2 regions of the Stenotrophomonas sp. LC732 genome follow, and region 1 is predicted to be linked to the other one. Evidence: predicted binding sites of a transcription regulator. Region 1 holds the regulator's gene; the other holds the start of a gene.
The links. Region 1 encodes FliA, which starts transcription of late flagellar genes. Its sites were predicted from a motif close to TAAAGTTTNNCNNNCNNNGGCCGATAA; they were not measured.
Positions count from the first base shown of each region.

Region 2: ACT6SE_RS18520 (methyl-accepting chemotaxis protein) is a predicted target of FliA. The motif match lies at 3,307-3,333, and genes of this name have one in related genera.

Region 1 covers NZ_CP199214.1:2,002,528-2,007,789, reverse strand. Annotated here, with positions in the region: gene flhF (flagellar biosynthesis protein FlhF) at 1-681, shown strand, start outside; gene ACT6SE_RS09615 (MinD/ParA family ATP-binding protein) at 668-1,555, shown strand; gene ACT6SE_RS09610 (RNA polymerase sigma factor FliA) at 1,552-2,298, shown strand; gene cheY (chemotaxis response regulator CheY) at 2,356-2,748, shown strand; gene ACT6SE_RS09600 (protein phosphatase CheZ) at 2,748-3,353, shown strand; gene ACT6SE_RS09595 (chemotaxis protein CheA) at 3,356-5,200, shown strand.
Region 2 covers NZ_CP199214.1:3,924,711-3,929,972, forward strand. Annotated here, with positions in the region: gene ACT6SE_RS18515 (DUF2628 domain-containing protein) at 193-579, shown strand; gene ACT6SE_RS18520 (methyl-accepting chemotaxis protein) at 658-3,189, opposite strand; gene ACT6SE_RS18525 (NAD-dependent epimerase/dehydratase family protein) at 3,401-4,294, opposite strand; gene ACT6SE_RS18530 (S41 family peptidase) at 4,393-5,262, opposite strand, start outside.

The DNA.
Region 1 (5,262 bases):
CTGATCTCGCGCAAGCTGCCGATCGCCCCGGTCGACCCGCTGGAAGAAGGCGGCGTGATCGCGCTGGTCGGCCCGACCGGCGCCGGCAAGACCACCACCATCGCCAAGCTGGCCTCGCGCTTCGCCGAGAAGCACGCCCCGCGTGACGTCGCCCTGGTCACCACCGACACCACCCGCATCGGCGCCCGTGAACAGCTGTATGGCTACGGCCGCCAGCTCGGCATCGCCGTGCACGAGGCCAACAGCGGCACCGACCTGGACCAGCTGCTGGAACGCCTGAAGGACTACAAGCTGGTGCTGATCGATACCGCCGGCCTGGGCCCGCGCGACCGTGCCCTGGCCGCCCAGCTGCAGTGGCTGCGCGCCGCGCGCCAGGTGCGCACCCTGCTGGTGCTGCCGGCCAACACCAGCTTCGGCGACATGGACGAGGTGGTGCGCCGCTTCGGTGCGGCCAACCTGCAGGGCCTGGTGCTGAGCAAGCTGGACGAGACCGGCCGCTTCGGCAACGCCCTGTCGGTGGCCGTGGACCACGCCCTGCCGATCACCTGGGTGACCGATGGCCAGGACGTCCCGGAGGACCTGCACCGGGCCAGTGCAGCCAATCTTGTACTTCGCCTTGAAGATTTGCGCCGAGCGGCCGATATGCCCTGCAACCCGGAGTTGAACCATGCCGTCGCGTGAGTACGCCAAGCTGACCAAGACCTTCCCGCTGTCGGCCACCCGCAGCGAGCCGCTCGGCCCTGTGCGCACCATCGCGGTGACCGGCGGCAAGGGCGGCGTGGGCAAGACGAATGTGTCCGCCAACCTGGCGGTGGCGCTGGCCGGCATGGGCAAGCGCACGCTGCTGCTGGACGCCGACCTGGGCCTGGCCAACATCGACGTGATCCTGGGCTTGAACCCCACCTTTACGCTGGCCGACCTGGTGGCCGGCCGCTGCTCGCTGGACGACGTCATCGTCGAAGGCCCGAACGGCGTGCTGGTGGTCCCGGCCGCTTCCGGCCGCCGGCACATGGCCGAGCTGGCCCCGGCCGAGCATGTCGGCCTGGTCAACGTGTTCTCCGAACTGGAACGCGAGCTGGACATCATGGTGGTCGATACCGCCGCCGGCATCACCGACGGCGTGCTGACCTTCTGCCAGGCCGCGCAGGACACCGTGGTGGTGGTCTGTGACGAACCGGCCTCGATCACCGACGCCTACGCACTGATCAAGGTGCTGTCGCGCGAGCGCGGCGTGGACCGCGTCCAGGTGGTGGCCAACATGGTGCGCGACCCGAACGAGGGCCGCGTGCTGTACGAGAAGCTGACCCGCGTCTGCGAGAAGTTCCTCGCCGATGTCTCGCTGAACTACCTGGGCTGCGTGCCGCAGGATGACTGGCTGCGCCTGTCGGTGCAGCGCCAGCAGCCGGTGGTGAAGGCCTATCCGTCCAGCCCGTCGGCGCTGGCGATCACCGAGATCGCACGCCGCACCGCGCGCTGGCAGGCACCGACCGAACCGCGCGGTGGCGTCGAGTTCTTCCTCGAACGCATCCTCAAGCAGCGTGGGGTGGCCGCATGAAAGGCGCAGCCCACCAGTACAGGGAAGTCCAGCGCTCGGCGGCCAACGAGGTCATCGCCCAGCATTCGGACCTGGTGCGACGCATCGCCCACCACCTGGCCGCGCGCCTGCCGGCCAGCGTCGAAGTCGATGATCTGATCCAGGCCGGCATGATGGGCCTGATCGAAGCCTCGCGCAGCTACGACGCCGACCAGGGCGCCTCGTTCGAGACCTATGCCTCGATCCGCATCCGCGGCTCGATGATCGACGAGATCCGCCGTGGCGACTGGGTGCCGCGCTCGGTGCACCGCCGTGCACGCGACGCCGCCGCCACCATCCGCCGCCTGGAACAGAGCACGGGCCGTGCCGCCAGCGCCACCGAAGTGGCCGCCGCGATGGAGATGCCGCTGCCGGAATACCTGCGCCTGATGGAAGACGCCGCACGTGGCCAGGTGCTGAGCCTGGAGTCGCGCATCGAAGACCAGGGCGAACTGGATACCGTCGCCCAGGGCGGCCCGACTCCACAACAGGTGCTGGAGCGCGGCGAGTTCGGCCGTGAGCTGGGCAAGGCCATCGGCCACCTGCCCGAGCGCGAACAGCTGGTGCTCTCGCTGTACTACGAGCAGGAGCTGAACCTGAAGGAGATCGGCGCGGTGCTCGGCGTGAGCGAGTCGCGGGTCTGCCAGATCCATGGCCAGGCCGTGCTGCGCCTGCGCGGCCGCCTGAAGATTTTCGAGGCCGTCGACGCCGGCCTGGAAGAATGAACATCCCCGAGGCGACTGCCCCCGGCCGCCCGGAATGAACAACAAAGGAACTCTGCTTTGAACAAGAACATGCGCATCCTCATCGTCGACGACTTCTCGACCATGCGTCGAATCGTCAAGAACCTGCTGGGCGATCTGGGCTTCACCAACACCGCCGAAGCCGAGGACGGGCATGCCGCGCTGTCGCTGCTGCAGAGCCAGCCCTTCGATTTCGTCGTCACCGACTGGAACATGCCGGTGATGACCGGCATCGAACTGCTCAAGGCGATCCGTGCCGACGCCAAGCTGAAGACCCTGCCCGTGCTGATGGTCACCGCCGAAGCCAAGCGCGAGCAGATCATCGAAGCGGCCCAGAACGGCGTGAACGGCTACATCATCAAGCCGTTCACCGCGCAGACGCTGGAAGAGAAGCTGGGCAAGATCTTCGAACGCCTGGCGGCCAGCGCCTGATGGATACCACGGTCGACAAGAACGCCCTCGCCCTGCGCCTGCAGGAAGCCCTGGATGCCCTGGAGTCCGGTGACGAAGCCGCCTGGCGGCAACGCATCGACGGACTGGTCGCGCTGCGCACGCAGCCGATGATGAGCGGCCTCTCGCGGCTGGCCCGCGAGCTGGGGCAGGCCCTGGGCGAACTGCCGACCGTGCCCAGCGAGGCCGGCGAACTGGACGATGCGTGCGCACGCCTGGACCACGTGGTGGCGATGACCGAACAGGCCACCCACCGCACCCTGGACCTGGCCGAGGAATGCCGCAGCCTGACCGAGCAGCTGCGCGCCGAAGGCCTGCAGCCAGGCCAGGACGCGCAGCTGGAGCGCATCCGCCACAACCTGACCGAGATCGCCCTGACCCAGAGCTACCAGGACCTGACCGGGCAGATCATCCGTCGCGTGGTCGGCATCGTCCGCCGCGTGCATGAAGGCTTCGGCGCGCTCGGCCTGCCGCCGGAACAGCATCGCACCGACCCGGAACTGGCCGGGCCGGCACTGAAGGGACTGGACCGCCACGCGGTCTCGCAGAACGACGCCGACGACCTGTTGTCGGATCTGGGGCTGTAAGCATGAGCGCGGTATCCGACGACATCACTGCCGATTTCATCATCGAGGCACAGGAAATCCTGGATCGCCTCGGCGAACAGCTGGTGTCGCTGGAGCAGGCACCGCAGGACACCGAACAGCTCAACGCGGTGTTCCGGGGCTACCACACGCTCAAGGGCGGCGCGGGTTTCCTCGGTGTCACCGCCATGGTCGAGCTGTGCCACGCCGCTGAAGAGGCGCTGGGCGCTGCACGTGCCGGCCAGGCCGTGCTGCAGGCCCATCACTTCGACGCCGCCCAGCAATCGCTGGACTACCTGCAGTCGATGCTCGATGCCGTGTCTTCCGGCACCGAGCCGGGCTATGCACCGCCGGACCTGATCGCCCAGTTCGACGTGCATGGAGGTGCAGCAGCGCCTGCCGCCGCTGCCGCCGCACCGGCGGCCGGTGCCGGCGACCTGATCACCGACGACGAGTTCGAGGCGCTGCTCGACCAGCTGCACGGTGGCAACGCACCGACTGCGGTGGCGCCGGCAAAGAAGGCCGACGACGGCCTGATCAGCGAAGATGAGTTCGAAGCCCTGCTCGACCAGCTGCACGGTGGCGCCGCACCCGGCGCCAGGCCCGCGGCTGCGGTGGCGCCGGCACCGATCGCCGCCCCGCGCCCGGCCGCCGCACCGGCACCGGTGGCCAAGCCGGCCGCCAAGCCGCTGGCCGAAGCCGAACACACCGTGCGCGTGGACACCAAGCGCCTGGATGCGATCGTCAACCTGATCGGCGAACTGGTGCTGTCGCGCAACCGGCTCAAGACCCTGCGTGCGCGCCTGCGCGACGAGGAGCTGGACCGCGCCGTGTCCACCCTGGACATCGCCACCGCGCGCCTGCAGTCGGCGGTGATGCGCACCCGCATGCAGCCGGTGGGCAAGGTATTCTCGCGCTTCCCCAAGGTCGCCCGCGACGTCGCCCGCTCGCTGAAGAAGGAAGTGGACCTGGAGCTGATCGGCGCCGAGACCGAGCTCGACCGCAACCTGGTCGAAGCGCTGGCCGACCCGCTGGTGCACCTGGTCCGCAACGCCATCGACCATGGCGTGGAAATGCCCGACCTGCGCGAAGCGCAGGGCAAGCCGCGGATGGGCCATGTGCGGTTGTCGGCGCAGCAGGAAGGTGACTACGTCAGCATCGAGGTGCAGGACGATGGCGCCGGCATCGATCCGGAAAAGCTGCGCGCGAAGGCACGCGAGAAGGGCCTGATCGATCCGGAAGCCGCCGCCCGCCTGAGCAGCGAGGAGTGCCTGCACCTGGTGTTCCTGCCCGGCTTCTCGACCAAGCAGCAGGTCACGGATATTTCCGGGCGCGGCGTCGGCATGGACGTGGTGCAGTCGCGCATCCGCGAACTCAGCGGGCAGATCCAGATCCAGTCGGAGCTGGGCCGCGGCAGCCGCTTCCTGATCCGCGTGCCGCTGACCCTGGCGATCCTGCCGACCCTGCTGGTGCAGGCCGGCGAGGACGTCTATGCGCTGCCGCTGGCGCGCGTGATGGAGGTACTGCACGCGCCGCCCACCTCGCTGGGCTGGTTCGATGGCCGTGCCGTGCTCGACCGCCGTTCGCACACGCTGCCACTGGTCGATCTGCGGCAGTGGCTGGATGTGACGCCGGCCGCATCGACCCTGCTGACCATCGTGGTGCTGCAGGCCGGCGAAGCGCGCTTCGGCCTGGTCGTGGACCAGGTCCGTGGGCGCGAGGAAGTGGTCATCAAACCACTGCCGAAGGCCCTGCGCGGCCTGCGCGGTTACGCCGGTGCAACCTTGATCGGCGATGGTCGCATGGCGCTGATCCTGGATGTGGATGGCCTGCGCAGCCCGCACGACTGACCCGCTTGCTGCACCCGTAAAACCGTGAAGTCGCACCAGTAGCCCGTACCGGTGTCTCAAGT
Region 2 (5,262 bases), 1.9 Mb from region 1:
CGCACGGGTCCAACCGGGGCGGCAGCGGAACTGCGCACCCTATCCTAAAAACAAGGCGGGCGGGTGACGGTGCGGCACCCGGCCGCAGCACGTGGAACACGGCACGCGTCACATTTTTGACGGCAGCCCTTGGATCCTGAATAGGACTTGCCTTATCATGAAAACGTTTTCTCACAGGGATGTTTCCCCCAAATGAATACCACTGACCTGTCCCAGTTCAGCCCGAAGTGGCAGTTCCGCTTCAACTTCTTCCGCCAGCATGGCGCGCCCAAGAATCCCGGTTTCAAGCAGGCCTGGAAGGCGCTGTCGTTCGGTGACCGCCTGAAGATCAACCTGAACTTCTTCGCGTTGTTCTTCGGTGCGATCTACCTGTTGATCCTGGGCATGTGGCGCAAGGCGCTGGTGGTCATCGGCATCAACATCGCGCTGGCCATCATCAGCATGTTCCTTCCCGACGTCGTCGGGCGCATGCTGTTCATCGCGATGAATCTGCTGGTCGCCTCCAGCACCAACTACAGCTACTACCTGGAGAAGGTGGAAGGTCGCGCCAGCTGGAACCCGTTTGAAGGAATGTTCTAAGCCATCAGACCGGCGCAGGGATGCGCGGCAAGGACGCAACCGACGCCCGGCCCCCGCCGGGCGTCTTCATTTGCGCGATCAGGCCGCGCGGCGTGCCACGGCCGCCGGCTCGGCCTGCAGGCGGAAGCGCGACACCGCCACCGCCAGCTGCTCGGCCTGCTCCTCCATCGCGCGCGCGGCGGCACTGGCTTCCTCCACCAGCGCGGCGTTCTGCTGGGTGGTTTCGTCCATCTGCACCACAGTCTGGTTGACCTGCTCGATGCCGGCCGATTGTTCGCGCGACGCGGCCGAGATCTCGGCCATGATCTCGTTGACCCGACCGACCTGACCGACGATGTCCTGCATGGTGCGCCCCGCGCCGTGCACCAGCTGCGCACCGGCACCGACCTGGGCCACCGAGGCGTCGATCAGCTCCTTGATCTCCTTCGCAGCACCCGCCGAACGCTGCGCCAACGCGCGCACTTCACTGGCAACCACGGCGAAGCCACGGCCCTGCTCACCGGCGCGCGCCGCTTCCACTGCTGCGTTCAACGCCAGGATGTTGGTCTGGAACGCAATCCCATCGATCACCGAGATGATCTCGGCGATGCGCTGCGAAGACGCCTCGATCTGCTCCATGGTGTGCACCACCTGGCTGACCACCTGGCCGCCTTCGCTGGCCACGCCCGCCGCGGAACCGGCCAGCGCGTTGGCCTGCAGCGCGTGGTCGGCGTTCTGGCGCACGGTGGAGGTCAGTTCTTCCATCGACGCGGCGGTTTCCTCCAGGTTGGCAGCCTGCTGTTCGGTACGGCGCGACAGGTCGCTGTTGCCGGCAGCGATCTCACCGGCGGCCAGGCGGATGCTGGCTGCCGACTGCTGGATCTGGCCGACGATCTGGGTCAGGTGCTGCACGGTGCTGTTGGCATCGTCGCGCATCACCGCAAACACCCCATGGAAGTCACCCTGCATGCGGGTACTGAGGTCACCGCCGGCGATCGCGCGCAGCAGCGTCGACAGTGCGGCCAGGTTGTGGTCGCTGACTTCCATCATGGTGTTGAGGGTCTCCACCATGCGGCGGAAATCGTGGTCGAAGCGCAGTGCATCACCGCGCACGGCGAAGTCACCGGCGGCGGCCGCAGCGGCAAGCTGCTGGATCTGCTCGTTGATCGCGGCCAGGTTGCGCTTGGTGGTCGCCATCGCAGCGGTGAACACCGCCTTCTCGCCCGGCAGTGCTTCCATGTCCACGCTGAGGTCGCCGACGGCATAGCGCTGCATCACTTCAACCAGGCGCTGGGTGATCGCGTTGCTGGAGGCCACCAGCTGGTTGCTGTCGGCCACCATGCGGCCGTACTCGCCCGGGAACGCCGCGGCATCCATGCGGTAGCTGAGTTCACCGGCATCGTGGCGGCGCGCCATTTCGGCCTGCGCAGCCATCACCGCCTGCAGCTGGCCGCGCATGCCCTGCATCGCGTCCAGCAGGCGCCCCACTTCGTCGTTGCTGCGCGCTGGCAGGGTGCTGTCCAGCTTGCCGGCGGCGACGTCACCGGCCACGCGCACCGCTTCGGCCAGCGGGCGGATCGCCAGGCGGCGCAGCAGTATGTAGACACCGGCGCTGAGGGTCAGCGCGGCGATCACGCCGACCAGCAGGGTCAGCCACAGCAGCTGGCGCGCTTCGGCCACGATCACCGCATGCGGCATCACCACGCCCAGCGCGAAGCGCTGCGGGGCATCGCCCACGCGCAGCGGCACATACACGCGCACGTTGCCGGCCGCATCGGGGCTGAAGGCCTCGAAGGGGCGGTCGGCGGCGATCTCGGCCAGCATGCTGCGGGTCAGTGCGTCGTTGCGAGGCTTGCCGATTTCGGCGGCATTGGCCGAGGCCAGCACCACGCCCTTCGGCGACAGCAGTTCGACGCGGCCGGCCCCCATCGGCTTCAGCGTGGCCAGGTGCTTCTGCAACGCTGCCAGCGAGAAGTCGACGGTGAACACACCGAGGAACCTGTCGTTCTCGATGATCGGCGTGCTCAGCGTACTCATCAGCACCTGCTGCCCGGCGATGTCATAGGCATACGGTTCGCTCACTTTCGGCAGCTTGTCGCGGCTGGGCACCATGTACCAGTCACCGGAACCGCTGGCGGTCTCGGTGTAATCGGTCATCACCGACTGCTGCGGCTTGCCCTCCTGCCAGGCCCAGTAGCTCATGTAGCGGCCGGTGGCATCGTGCGCCTCGGTGTTGACGAACTCGGCATCCTTGCCGTCGAAGGCATCGGGCTCCCACATGGTGCTCTTGCCCAGCCATTCGGGATGGGCGCGCAGCTGCTCGCCCAGCACCGCCGCCAGGCTGGCGCGGTCGGGCACGTCACCACGGGCGCGCTGGGCCAGCACGCCTTCAACCATGGCATCGTTGCTGGCAAAGGCGGTGCCCAGATCGGCCGCCACCTGGCGCGCCTCAGCGGTCGCCTCGCTGGTCATGGTCTGGCGCGAGGCGCTGATCAGGCTGGCGCTGGCCTGTCGGTAGATCAGGAACGCGGTCAGGCCGAAGCACAGCAGCGCGATCGCGGCGGTGCCCAGCATCAGCTTGTGGGCGATGCTGCCCGGGCGGCGGGCAGCGGCGGAACGGGAAGAAGGCATGGGAGGGTCCGCAAGGCAGTTCAGGACGACCGGCACCACGAAGGCACCGCGCAGGCGCGCGATCCGTCGCGCAGGCCACCGGCCGCCGGGCGGGCCCGGCGCTGGAAGCGCACCGGGTTAGCGGCCGCCCGCCAACGAGGTTGAGGCGACCGGCCTGCACATTCCTGAATCTGCTCAGGGTCGGGTCAGCCACCCGTCCGTCGCGATGGCCTCACTCGGCCACGCGGTCCTTGATCCACTGCGCGCGCGGCAGTACCTCGATGCTGCCGACGGCATACTGCTGCAGCACGTCGTCCGGCCCGAAGCACGGTTGCCAGCCCAGCTCACTGCGCAGGCGGGCACTGTCGTAGACACGGTCGATGCTCAATGGCAGCGGCCAGCCACGGCGTTCGAACTCGGCCAGCAGCTGCGGCGCGCGACGGGCCAGCACGCTGCGCGGGTGGGTGGCCAGTTCCAGGCAGTCCTCGCGCCGGAACGGCGTCGGTGCGCAGGCGAGATAGCGGGCGAATCGGGCGCCTTCGTCGAGCAGCAGTGCAGCGTGTGCGCTGGCCACATCGCGGGCGTCGATGCCGCGATGCAGGCGGAACATCGCCATGCGCTCGGGCGGTTCCGGGAAGCACCGGCCCATGCGCAGCACGCGAACGCTGAAGCCCGGCGTGGCGGCAGCTTCAGCCAGGGTCTCGGCCTGCAGCTTGGTGCGATGGTAGATCGTGCGCGGCAGTGGCTCGGTGTCTTCGTCGATCCAACGGCAGCCACCGGCTACCACGGCATGGCCGTACAGCGCGGTGGTGCTGGTCAGCACGAAACGCCGTGCGCCGGCTTCGCGTGCGGCCTGCAGCAGGTGCGCGGTTGCCTCCACGTTGATCTGCTGGAATACCGCGTCCGGCACCAGGCCGACATGCGGAGCATGCAGGGCCGCGGTATGGATGACCGCGTCCACGCCCTGCACCGCACGCGTGACCGCCTGGCGATCGGTGACATCGGCAATGATGCGCGTGGTGGCGAACGGGCTGCGGTCCAGCCCCACCACTTCGTGGGCGGCCGCCAACGCACCGAAGATCGCGCGCCCGATGCGCCCGGAACTGCCGGTCAACAGAATCTTCATTGAGTCCATTCACTCGAAGCGCCCGGGAACTACCGGGATGCTTCGATTCTAGGCATGCATTCGCGCATCTGCGATAGGACAGCCATGCAATCGTGCGTTCATCTTGACGACCTCGCAGGCGCCAGCAGTTGCCGCGCGATGAACAGCGGATCGTCGCCGCCGGCCACATCAGGCCTCACGCCGGTGCCTTCCCAGTTGCCGCCGGTGCGCAGATTGATCGGTTGCCGGTCGGGAATGCTGATCTGATAGCCATCGGGCAGCAACACAGGATCACCAAACATATGCGCGGCACCGCCACTGCGCGTGCCGACAATGCGCGCGCGGCCCAGGGCCTGCAGCGAATAGGCGACGAACTCGGCCGCCGAACCGGTACGCCGGTCGATCAGCACCACCAGCGGCTTCAGGTACACAGGCAGGCTGGCAGGCGGCAGCGGTACCGGCGTGCGCCGGCCACGCTGGTCCAGCTGCTGCACCGCGCCGATCTTCGCGTCCAGCAGCGTGCGCACCAGCAGGTCGGCACTTGCATCGTCGCCTCCCCCGTTCTGGCGCAGATCCAGCACCAGGCCATCGGTGTCGGCCAGCAGCGTGAAGGCCGCAGCGAACTTCGGCCGCGCCAGATCCAGCGGGTAAAAAGTACTCAACCGCAGGTAGCCAATGTTGCCTTCCAGCACCCGCACCTCGCGCACACCGGCACCATTGCTGCGGGCATCGGCACGCCAGGCCATCAACCAGTCGTCCTGGCCGGCAGCTGCGTCCACGCGCTCAACGTGGAAGTGGCCATCGAACATGTCCAGGTCCTGGTTCAGGCGTGCGCTGAACGCAGCAGGATCCGAACAGCTGTCCGCATACCGCTGCTGCGCCGACCAGCTGCGCAGGGCATCGGCGATGCGGGCGGCCTCCGCCTCGTCCAGGTACTGCGCCTGCACGGCGCTGGCGGCCGCCTGCAGCACCGCATCCTGCGCCGGGCA